DNA from 2 places in the Vreelandella sp. EE27 genome. Region 1 is predicted to be linked to the other one. Evidence: predicted binding sites of a transcription regulator. Region 1 holds the regulator's gene; the other holds the start of a gene.

Region 1 (4,524 bases):
ACTTTAAAAACAGTAACTTAAAATATTACAAGTCTTATACAGAAAGCCGGACAACGGCGTTTGCAACACTAAAAAGTGGCTAATAATGACACATAGACAATTTGTGACCCAATCTTGTATGCCATTTTGACACACTGTACAACTTTGGTCTCATATACCTAGGTCTGAGCAATTCGCGAGACGGGAAAGACGCAGCGAAAACGCGCCCCCTGCTGAGGGTGAGAGTCGATTTGAAGCTTTCCGTCGTGGCGCAGCAGGACGTGTTTCACGATGGCAAGCCCGAGCCCGGTACCACCGGTGGCGGTACTGCGGCCTTTATCCACGCGGTAGAAGCGCTCGGTCAGGCGGGGAATATGGACCGGGTCGATACCGTGCCCATTATCCTCCACTTCGATACAGACGCCGCCGTCAAGGAGGGGGGCGTAGCGCAGCGTGATCTCGCTCCCCCCGGGGGCGTAACGCACGGCGTTGAACATCAGGTTGGAAACGGCGCTTCGAAGCTCCTGCTCGCTTCCGATCAGCCGCGCGTCGCTTTCGATCACAAGCTCGATACTCTGGGGCTCGGTGTGCTGCTGCTGGGAAAGAGCGTTGGCATCCTGGTGAATGCTTTGTAAAAGCGGCGCCAACGCCAGCGGCTGATGATCCTTACCGCCCTGGTCGATTTCCAATCGGGAAAGCAGTAGCAGGTCATTGACCAGGTTCTGCATACGCAGGGTTTGCGCCTGCATCTGGCCGATACTGCGCCCCAACCGGGGCGGCAGCTCGTCTTTTAAATCGCTGTAGGTTTCCAGGTAACCCGAAAGCACGGTAAGCGGCGTGCGTAATTCGTGGGACACGTTGGCCACGAAATCACGGCGCATCTGCTCCAGGCGGTGCAGCCGGGTAATATCGCGCGCCATTACCAGACGCTCGTCATCGCCGTAGAGCGTGATTTGATACTCGAGAATACGCCGCTCGTCGATCGGCGAGGTAAGCGTTAACGGCTCGCTGTACTGGCGCGCGGAGAAGTAGCGTACGAAGGCGGGATCGCGCAGCAAATTGGTAATGTGCTGGCCACGGTCGTGGGCGGTTTGCAGTCCCAGCATCTGGTGCGCGGCGCTGTTCCACCATTCGAGATCGCCGTGGCGGTCGAGCATGACCACGCTGTCGCGCATCGCCTCAGAAGACTCCTGGATACGCGCAAGCGTGGCTCTTAGTCGGCTTTGCGTGATCCGCTGGCTTTTCTGGTAGCGGTAGAGTCGGTCCAGCAGCTCACCCCAAAGGCCCTTGGCCGCGGGGGGCTCTTCGTTGGGCGTGAAGGTCAGCCACTGATGCAGGGTACGCAGTTGGCGCAGATGATAGAAAAGACACGCCCCCAAACCCGCTGACAGCCCCAGCCCCGGCGAGCCAAACAGCCAACCCAGGACGACGCCGAGGGTGGCCAGACCCGCGATACGCCAAAGCTCTCGGCTCCACAAACGCACGCGCTACACCCGGGCGGAGAAGCGGTACCCGGTGCCGCGCACCGTTTGAATCAGGTTCTGGTGGGCATCGCCCAGCGCCTTACGCAGACGGCGGATATGCACGTCCACGGTGCGCTCTTCGACGTAGACGTTGCCGCCCCATACCTGATCCAACAGCTGGCTACGGGTGTAGGCGCGCTCCTGATGGGTCATGAAAAACTGCAGTAAGCGATATTCGGTGGGCCCCATATCCAATGCCTTGCCGTGGGCGCTGACCCGATGGCTTACCGGATCGAGCATCAAACCGTTGATTTCGATGGGGTCTTCCACGCCGCGTGGCGTCGTTCGGCGCAGCACCGCTTTCAAACGTGCCACCAGTTCGCGAGGCGAAAACGGCTTGGTGATGTAGTCGTCTGCCCCCGCTTCGAGCCCCTGGATCTTGTTATCTTCTTCGCCCTTGGCGGTCAGCATGATGATCGGGATCTCGGCGGTCGCCTCTTCGCGCTTCAGCCGCCTTGCAAGCTCGATCCCGCTGGTGCCCGGCATCATCCAGTCAAGCAGCAGAAGGTCCGGCTGATGGTCCACGACCAGGGCGTGGGCGTCCTGGGCATTGTCCGCTTCGAGCACGCGATAGTCCGCCATTTCCAGCGCCACCGCGATCATCTCGCGAATGGGCGCCTCATCATCGACGATCAAAACGGTCTTGGCGGTCATTGGCGGGCCTCACGGTGTCCAAACGAAAGTGGTTCGATGACATATCGGTGACAATCACACCATGGGCGGGTGACAGTTTTATGACATCCCCGACATTAGCCTGTCACCGGCCACCAGCTCAAGGCCAGCCCGGCAAATACCAGAAGTCCCGACCAGTGGTTGTTCAAAAACGCCTGAAAGCACGCGTCGCGCTCGCGGCCAACGATCAAGCGCTGCTGATGCACGAAGGTCACCGCCATGGCCACAAGGCCCAGCCAGAAGAATCCGCCAAGCCCTACACGCCAGCCCACCAGCGCCAGCAGCGCAAGCGTGGCCGCCTGCAGCAGCCCGATGATCAACCGGTCGGCCTCGCCAAACAGCACGGCGGTCGATTTGATGCCGATCTTCAGGTCATCGTCGCGATCCACCATGGCGTATTGGGTGTCGTAGGCGACGGTCCACAGCACGTTGGCTAAAAACAGAATCCACGCCTCGAGAGGCACGTAGCCCAGCACCGCGCCGAACGCCATGGGGATCGCCCAGGAGAACGCGGCGCCCAGTACCACTTGCGGGAAATGGGTATAGCGCTTCATGAAGGGGTAGATAAACGCCAGCGCCACGCCGCCCAACGAGAGGGCCACGGTAAACCAGTTGGTCAGCAGGACCAGCACGAAGGAGGCGGCGACCAGCAAGATGAACAGCAGTTTGGCTTCGGCCTCGCTGATACGCCCGGTCGCCAGCGGCCGGTTTTTAGTGCGTTTGACGTGGCCATCGAAGTGGCGGTCGGCGTAGTCGTTCACCACGCAGCCCGCCGCGCGCATGGTGTAGACCCCGGCGATGAAGATCAGCAGCACGCCACGCCCCGGCACGCCTTCGCCGGCCACCCACAGCGCCCAAAGGGTCGGCCACATCAAAAGCCAGGTGCCGATGGGCCGGTCCAGGCGCATCAGGGTGATGAAATCCGCCGCCCGAGACCACCCGGTAGGGCGCAGCAGTGAACGATCCATGCTTACCTCTCAAAGACAAAACGCGCGTCTAGCCTAGCGCGAAGCCATGCCAAGATCATCCGCCATCGTGGATAAAAAGGCCTCCTGGACCAATAGCGCCAGGCCGGTGTGATAAAAGACCGAACGCCGCGCCCACACCCCGGCCGCCCCAGGAGGACACAAGCGGCGGGCAAACGCTGGCCGCTGGCGGGTAGCAAAGAGGGGCCCGCGTACAAGATCCGGCTGGCGAAACAGCCAGCTCCCCAGTGAACGTTCGCCAAGGTGCTTTAGGTGTTGCCCCTGAAGCTGCTCGAGAGGCGCCACCGAGCGCGCCACTACCCAAGGGGCGTCATCCACGCACAGAGCCACTTCACGAAGCCAGGCCAGACGGCGCGGCGCCAGGCCCAGTGTCAGCGCTTCGTCGCGGGTGGGCACCCCTACCGTTTGGCGCAAAAGCTGCACACGAAAGGGGTTGGGCTGGCCTGCCGAGACCAGCCGCTGGGTCAGGGAATCGGTCGAGGCCACCCACTGCCACCAGGCGGCGCTCATGGCCGGGCGCAGCGCGTTCACGGGTTGCCAGCGCGCGTAGGGGGTAGGGTGCAAAAGGTGTGAAGCCACGCGGCCTCCTGGGCGGTCAAGTCGTTGAAGCTAGTGTAACATGACGTTCTAACGCACTTTTCTCAACGACATTTTCTTGAAGACCGTTCATTTAAAGACCCTTCATTTAAAGACAGTCATTGAAAACATCATGGTTCCAACACTGGGTGATGGCATGACCCATTCCTTCTCTCAAACCGAAAAGCCGGTGGATTTGATCATCCTGGGCACCGGCATGGCCGGTGTCGGTCTGGCCCGGGCATTGCGGCGCCAAGGTGACACCCGCTCGATCACCCTGGTAAGTTTCGACAGCGGCGATGAGTACAGCAAGCCACTGCTCTCCACGGGCTTTGGCAAACGCCTGGCGCCCGAGGCACTCGCCAGGCAAAGCGCCGACGAGGTGGCCCGCGAGCTCGACGCCACGCTGCGCCCCCATACCCATGTCACCGCGCTCGACGTCGATAGCCGGCGCCTGACGCTTGCCAACGGCGAGCAGCTTGCTTTCGAAAAGCTCGTGCTGGCCACCGGCGCCAGCCCACGCCTGGCCCTTGACGTGCCCGACACGTTGACCGGGCGCTTTTTCAGCGTGAACGACCTGGACGACTACCGGGGCTTGCATGAAGCACTGGCTTCGCGCAGTGCCCGGGTGGCGATCATTGGTGCAGGACTGGTCGGCTGCGAATTCGCCAACGATCTGCACGCCGCGGGTCACCAGGTCACGCTAATCGCCCCGGAAGCCACGCCGCTACCGCGCCTTCTACCCGCGCCGCTTGGCGAGGCGCTGGGCAGCGCATTCGAAGCGGGCG
Region 2 (4,524 bases), 1.5 Mb from region 1:
GATGCACCAGAGCGATTTCCAACGCCAGCAGCGCCGTGGGGCCGCTGATGGCCGTCGCCGCGAGCAGTGCGGTCATGGTGGTCCCCAGGTTACTGCCAATCGTGAAGGGATAGATTTGGCGTAGGGTAAACGCACCGGAGCCGGCCATGGGCACCGTCAGGCTGGTGGTCGTCGACGAAGACTGCACCAGTAGCGTCACCAGCGCGCCGGACATAACACCGGTGATCGAGCCGCGCCCGATGGCGCTGAGCATGATCTGCCGGGCGCGCCCGACCATCAGCCTTGATAACAGCTTGCCGATGTAGCGAATGGTGAGAAAGATCATCGCGACCCCCACGAGGATCAGGGCGGCGCCCAACGCCACCTCCGGAAGACGCGAAAGCGCACTCGCCACAAAATCCGCGACCGGGTCGGTCGCCTGACCGACGAAATTGACGCGCTCGAGGGAAAGGTCTGCATCCCCGTAAAAGAGCACCGCCACGCGTTCGGCCAGGCGCTCCAGTGGGCTGAATAGAATCTCGATGGGCAGCAGGATGGCGACCGCTAACAGGTTGAAAAAGTCGTGCATCGTCGCGGCGGCAAAGGCGCGGCGAAACGCGTTATCGTCTTTCACATGGCCAAGGCTTACCAGGGTGCTGGTTAAGGTGGTGCCCACATTGGCGCCCATGATCATGGGCACCGCCAGCGCCACGGGCAGCCCGCCGGCGACCATACCGACAATCACCGAGGTGACCGTGGAGGAGGATTGAATCAGCGCCGTCGTGATAATGCCGATCATCAGCCCCACGAAGGGGTTGGTGGCAAAGGCGAAGAGCTGTTCGGCTTGATCGCCCAGGCTTTGCTGGAAACCCTCGCCGACGATGGATACCGCACAAATCAGAAAATAAACGAGCAGCGCAAGCGCCAGCCATTGCCCCAGCTGGCCGCGTCGTATTTTTTGTTGATGGTGCATGACGTTACTCTCTGCCCGGCGCCTGGCCGTCTCTACCATGGTGAGACGCTCCAGCGGCTTATACGCATCAAAGCGCTAGGCTCTGTCTGAAAAGTGCCTGCGCTCGACAATACGGCGTTAAAAATTGGCTCAAAATACTCATTTACACATGTAAACTCCGTTTTTTCGCCAATTTTTGCCTTGTCTTGTCTTCGCTCGTCGACTTTTCAGACAGACCCTAAACGCTTTAGCCTGCACCATCAACGTGACATACTGGTGACAAGGACGCCGTGTCGTCTTTGCCAGTTTGTCTGCCGCTACATCATCGAAAACCGGGGGCGATCACCCGCGCCTTGGGTCGCCACCCCCGAGAAGAAGATCATCTCGGTGATGGCGAAACTTCAGAAGGGCCTTGCATGCGCTGAATATCAGCGCTCGCCGCGGCGTTCGCGTAGCTCGCTGAGCACCAGTGCAAAAAAGCCGCGAATTTCCTGAAGCCTGGGCCGGGCCTCGTGAATTAACGTATCCACCGACTCGATCTCGCGGTGCTGGTCCTCACGGGCGGCGAGCTCGGTTCTGATCTCCTCTATCAGTTCGGCGGAGTCGTTCAACATGGCCTTGAGCTCGGCGGTTGATGTGCTTTCGAGGCGTTGTTCAAAACTCATGGCGTTATCCTAGCATCGTCGTAATGGCAATGAGCGCTGCGGGCAGCGCAACGAAAGCACCCAGCACCCAGGCGGCCGCCAATGTTTTACGCTCGGCGGCCAGGTCGCCGAGCCGCCGGGCCCCCTTGACGGGCAGCAGGCGTAAAAACGGCAGACCGCCAATGATGAGGATGGCAAAGAGGTTAAAGAAGAGGTGAACCAGGGCGATTTCCAACGCCAGCATAGCGTGCTCGCCACTCACGGCGGTTGCAGCCAGCAAAGCGGTAAAGGTGGTACCGACGTTCCCGCCCAGGGTGAAGGGGTAGATCTGCCTTAACGTAAAGGTGCCGGAGCCCGCCAGCGGGACCATCAAGCTGGTCGTGGTCGACGAGGACTGTACCAGAATGGTCACCAGCGTGCCGGAGATGACGCCGGTCACCGGGCCACGGCCGATGGCATTATTCATGATGCGCTTGGCACGACCCACCATCAGTTTCTTGAGCAGTTTGCCAATGTAGCGAATGGATAAAAAGATGGCCGTAATGCCGATCGCGATCATGACGATGCCGCCGAGTATGGTAGGCAGCCCTGAGACCAGGCTCTCTACCGAGCCCGTGACGGGGTCGGTGGCAAAACCCAACAGGTCCGCGTTCTCGATCGACAAATCCGCATCGCCGTAGAAAAGCTCGGCTACTTGCAGCGCTATACGCTCCAACGGGCTAAAGAGTATTTCCAGCGGCAGTAGAATCGCCACCGCCAGAAAGTTGAAAAAGTCGTGCACCGTAGCGGCGGCGAAAGCGCGGCGAAACTCGTCTTTATTGCGCACATGCCCCAGGCTAACCAACGTATTGGTCATGGTAGTGCCGATATTGGCGCCCATGACCATGGGCACGGCGATCGCCACCGGCAAGCCCCCGGCCACCATGGCCACAATAATAGAGGTTACCGTCGAGGAGGACTGAATAAGCGAGGTGGCCACGATACCGACCATGAGCCCGACCAAGGGGTTGGTGGCGAACTCGAAAAGCTGCTCGGCCTGGCCGCCGGTAGCGGTGCTGAAACCGTCGCCGATCACCGAAACCGCACAAATAAGGCAATAAATCAGCAAAAGCAGCGTTAGCCAATGCGTGGCTCGCCCACCTCGCGCACTGCTTTCTTCATCGTCGCGCGTAGTATGATCGGCTACGCTTGTCGTCGCTTCGGTCATCGTCTTACCCTCAGTAGGAAGTAAAGCGCCATCGCTCTCTGACTAAGCTTTACCCAGCATGACCGACAACCAATGACAATAAAGTGACCAGCGTCCTTCTGATTTGATTATTTCCCCATCTTTTTGAAGAGGTTTTCAGCCCCGCGCCAGTATTTTGGCCGCGATGGGTGAGGTGATCATCTGAATCACCGCAAAGAAGGCAGCGGGAATCGCGACTTCCGAGGGCAAACCGGAGGCCGCCACGAACGCCGCGGCAATGCTGAATTCCTTTTTGCTAACGGTGAACAGGTAGGTGATGATCTCCTTGCGGTCACGCGTGACCAGCCGCGAGGCCATGCCGACCAGGTAGCCCGCAAGGTTCAGACAAAGCGCCGCGCCCGCGATCACGAAAGCGTACGCGCCGTAGCCGATGATGGTCTCGGCGTTGGGCCCGACCACGGCCAGCAGTATCAACAGGTAGACGCTGGAGCCAAGGCCTGCATAGGTGGCATCGAAACGCGCTAAAAAGCCCGTGAACATCGTGCGCAAGGTGACTCCCAATACCGTGGGTAGTAAAACGATCAACACCAGCTCGACGATGATCGCCCCTAGAGGAACCTCTAACTGAATGCCCGTTAGCCACAAAAACAAAACGGGCACGATGAACGGCGAAAGCGCGGTATTAATGGCGTTGAACACGGCCGCCAGCGCCACGTTACCCCGCGCCATGAGCACCAATAACGGCGATGACACATCCGTTGGCAAGGTGCCCAGCAGCATCTGCCCCGCCGCCAGGGGGCCGCTTCCGAAAAAGAGCCGCCCGGTCAGCCATCCGACAATCGACATCGGCCCATAGACGAGCCCTAGCGCCAACAAAGGCCGCGAGGGTTTGCGCATCACCTTTCGCACGTCATGCGCATCGAAGGTCAGGCTGATGATGAACATCAAAAGCGCCAGCAAGACCCCGATAGCGGGTTCGAGTAAAAGCCCGGTTTCGGGCACCATCAGCCCCAGGGCGGCGGCGACCACGACCAACCAAAGAAGCTGATCCTCAACGAAAGATATAATACGGATCATGCTGTTACGTTCGCTCCCTTGATAGGCTAGCCATGCTCATGGGCTGTATATTCCTGCGCTTTATAGGCATGCTCTGTATATTCACGTTATCTTTTCAGCGACTTCCACTGGCAGACCTTCATGACCGACACGCCCAGCAAGACCCAGCTCAGTTTTTACCGCCGCCTGTATACCGCCCACCTGATCAGCGAAGGCGCGGGCAGCGTGCCCGAACTGATCAGTGCCACCGGCATGCCGCGGCGTACCGCTCAGGACACCATCGCATCCCTGGGCGAGCTGGATATTCGCTGCGTGTTTCACAACCTCGAGGGCGAGCGCCACAATATCGGCCGTTACGTGATCGAGACCTGGGGCCCTATCGATGCGCGCTGGGTCAAGGCGAATGCCGAGCGGCTGGGCCAAGTGCTGGGTTACCTATAGTAGCACCTGACGACGGTGGCGGCGCCTCTTCGGGCTCGGCCCAGGCCAGGCGGGCAGCATTGAGCGTGACGCTTAAAGAGCTTGCCGCCATGGCAAGCACCGCCGCCAACGGCGGTATCGCCATGACCACCACCAGCCCCAGCGCCAGGGTGTTATAAAGCGCCGAGAACGCCAGATTTTGAATCATCACCCGGCGAGTGCGTTTGGCAATGGCGAGCAGGCGCACCACCCCGCCGATGCCCGGCGTCAAAAGTTGGGCCGCGGCG

What was found. Region 1 encodes PhoB, which activates phosphate uptake and scavenging genes when phosphate is short. Its sites were predicted from a motif close to TGTCATANNNNTGTCANA; they were not measured.
Region 2: a site for PhoB is predicted at 2,854-2,871, ahead of ACWHVV_RS06700 (Na/Pi symporter). Genes of this name have one in related genera too.

Annotation. Positions count from the first base shown of each region.
Region 1 covers NZ_OZ309109.1:3,878,650-3,883,173, forward strand. The annotation lists gene phoR (phosphate regulon sensor histidine kinase PhoR) at 159-1,463, opposite strand; gene phoB (phosphate regulon transcriptional regulator PhoB) at 1,467-2,156, opposite strand; gene ubiA (4-hydroxybenzoate octaprenyltransferase) at 2,252-3,142, opposite strand; gene ACWHVV_RS18150 (chorismate--pyruvate lyase family protein) at 3,176-3,739, opposite strand; gene ACWHVV_RS18155 (FAD-dependent oxidoreductase) at 3,894-4,524, shown strand, end outside.
Region 2 covers NZ_OZ309109.1:1,388,596-1,393,119, reverse strand. The annotation lists gene ACWHVV_RS06710 (Na/Pi symporter) at 1-952, opposite strand, end outside; gene ACWHVV_RS06705 (hypothetical protein) at 1,360-1,596, opposite strand; gene ACWHVV_RS06700 (Na/Pi symporter) at 1,601-2,782, opposite strand; gene ACWHVV_RS06695 (bile acid:sodium symporter family protein) at 2,918-3,838, opposite strand; gene ACWHVV_RS06690 (helix-turn-helix domain-containing protein) at 3,959-4,258, shown strand; gene ACWHVV_RS06685 (heavy metal translocating P-type ATPase) at 4,212-4,524, opposite strand, start outside.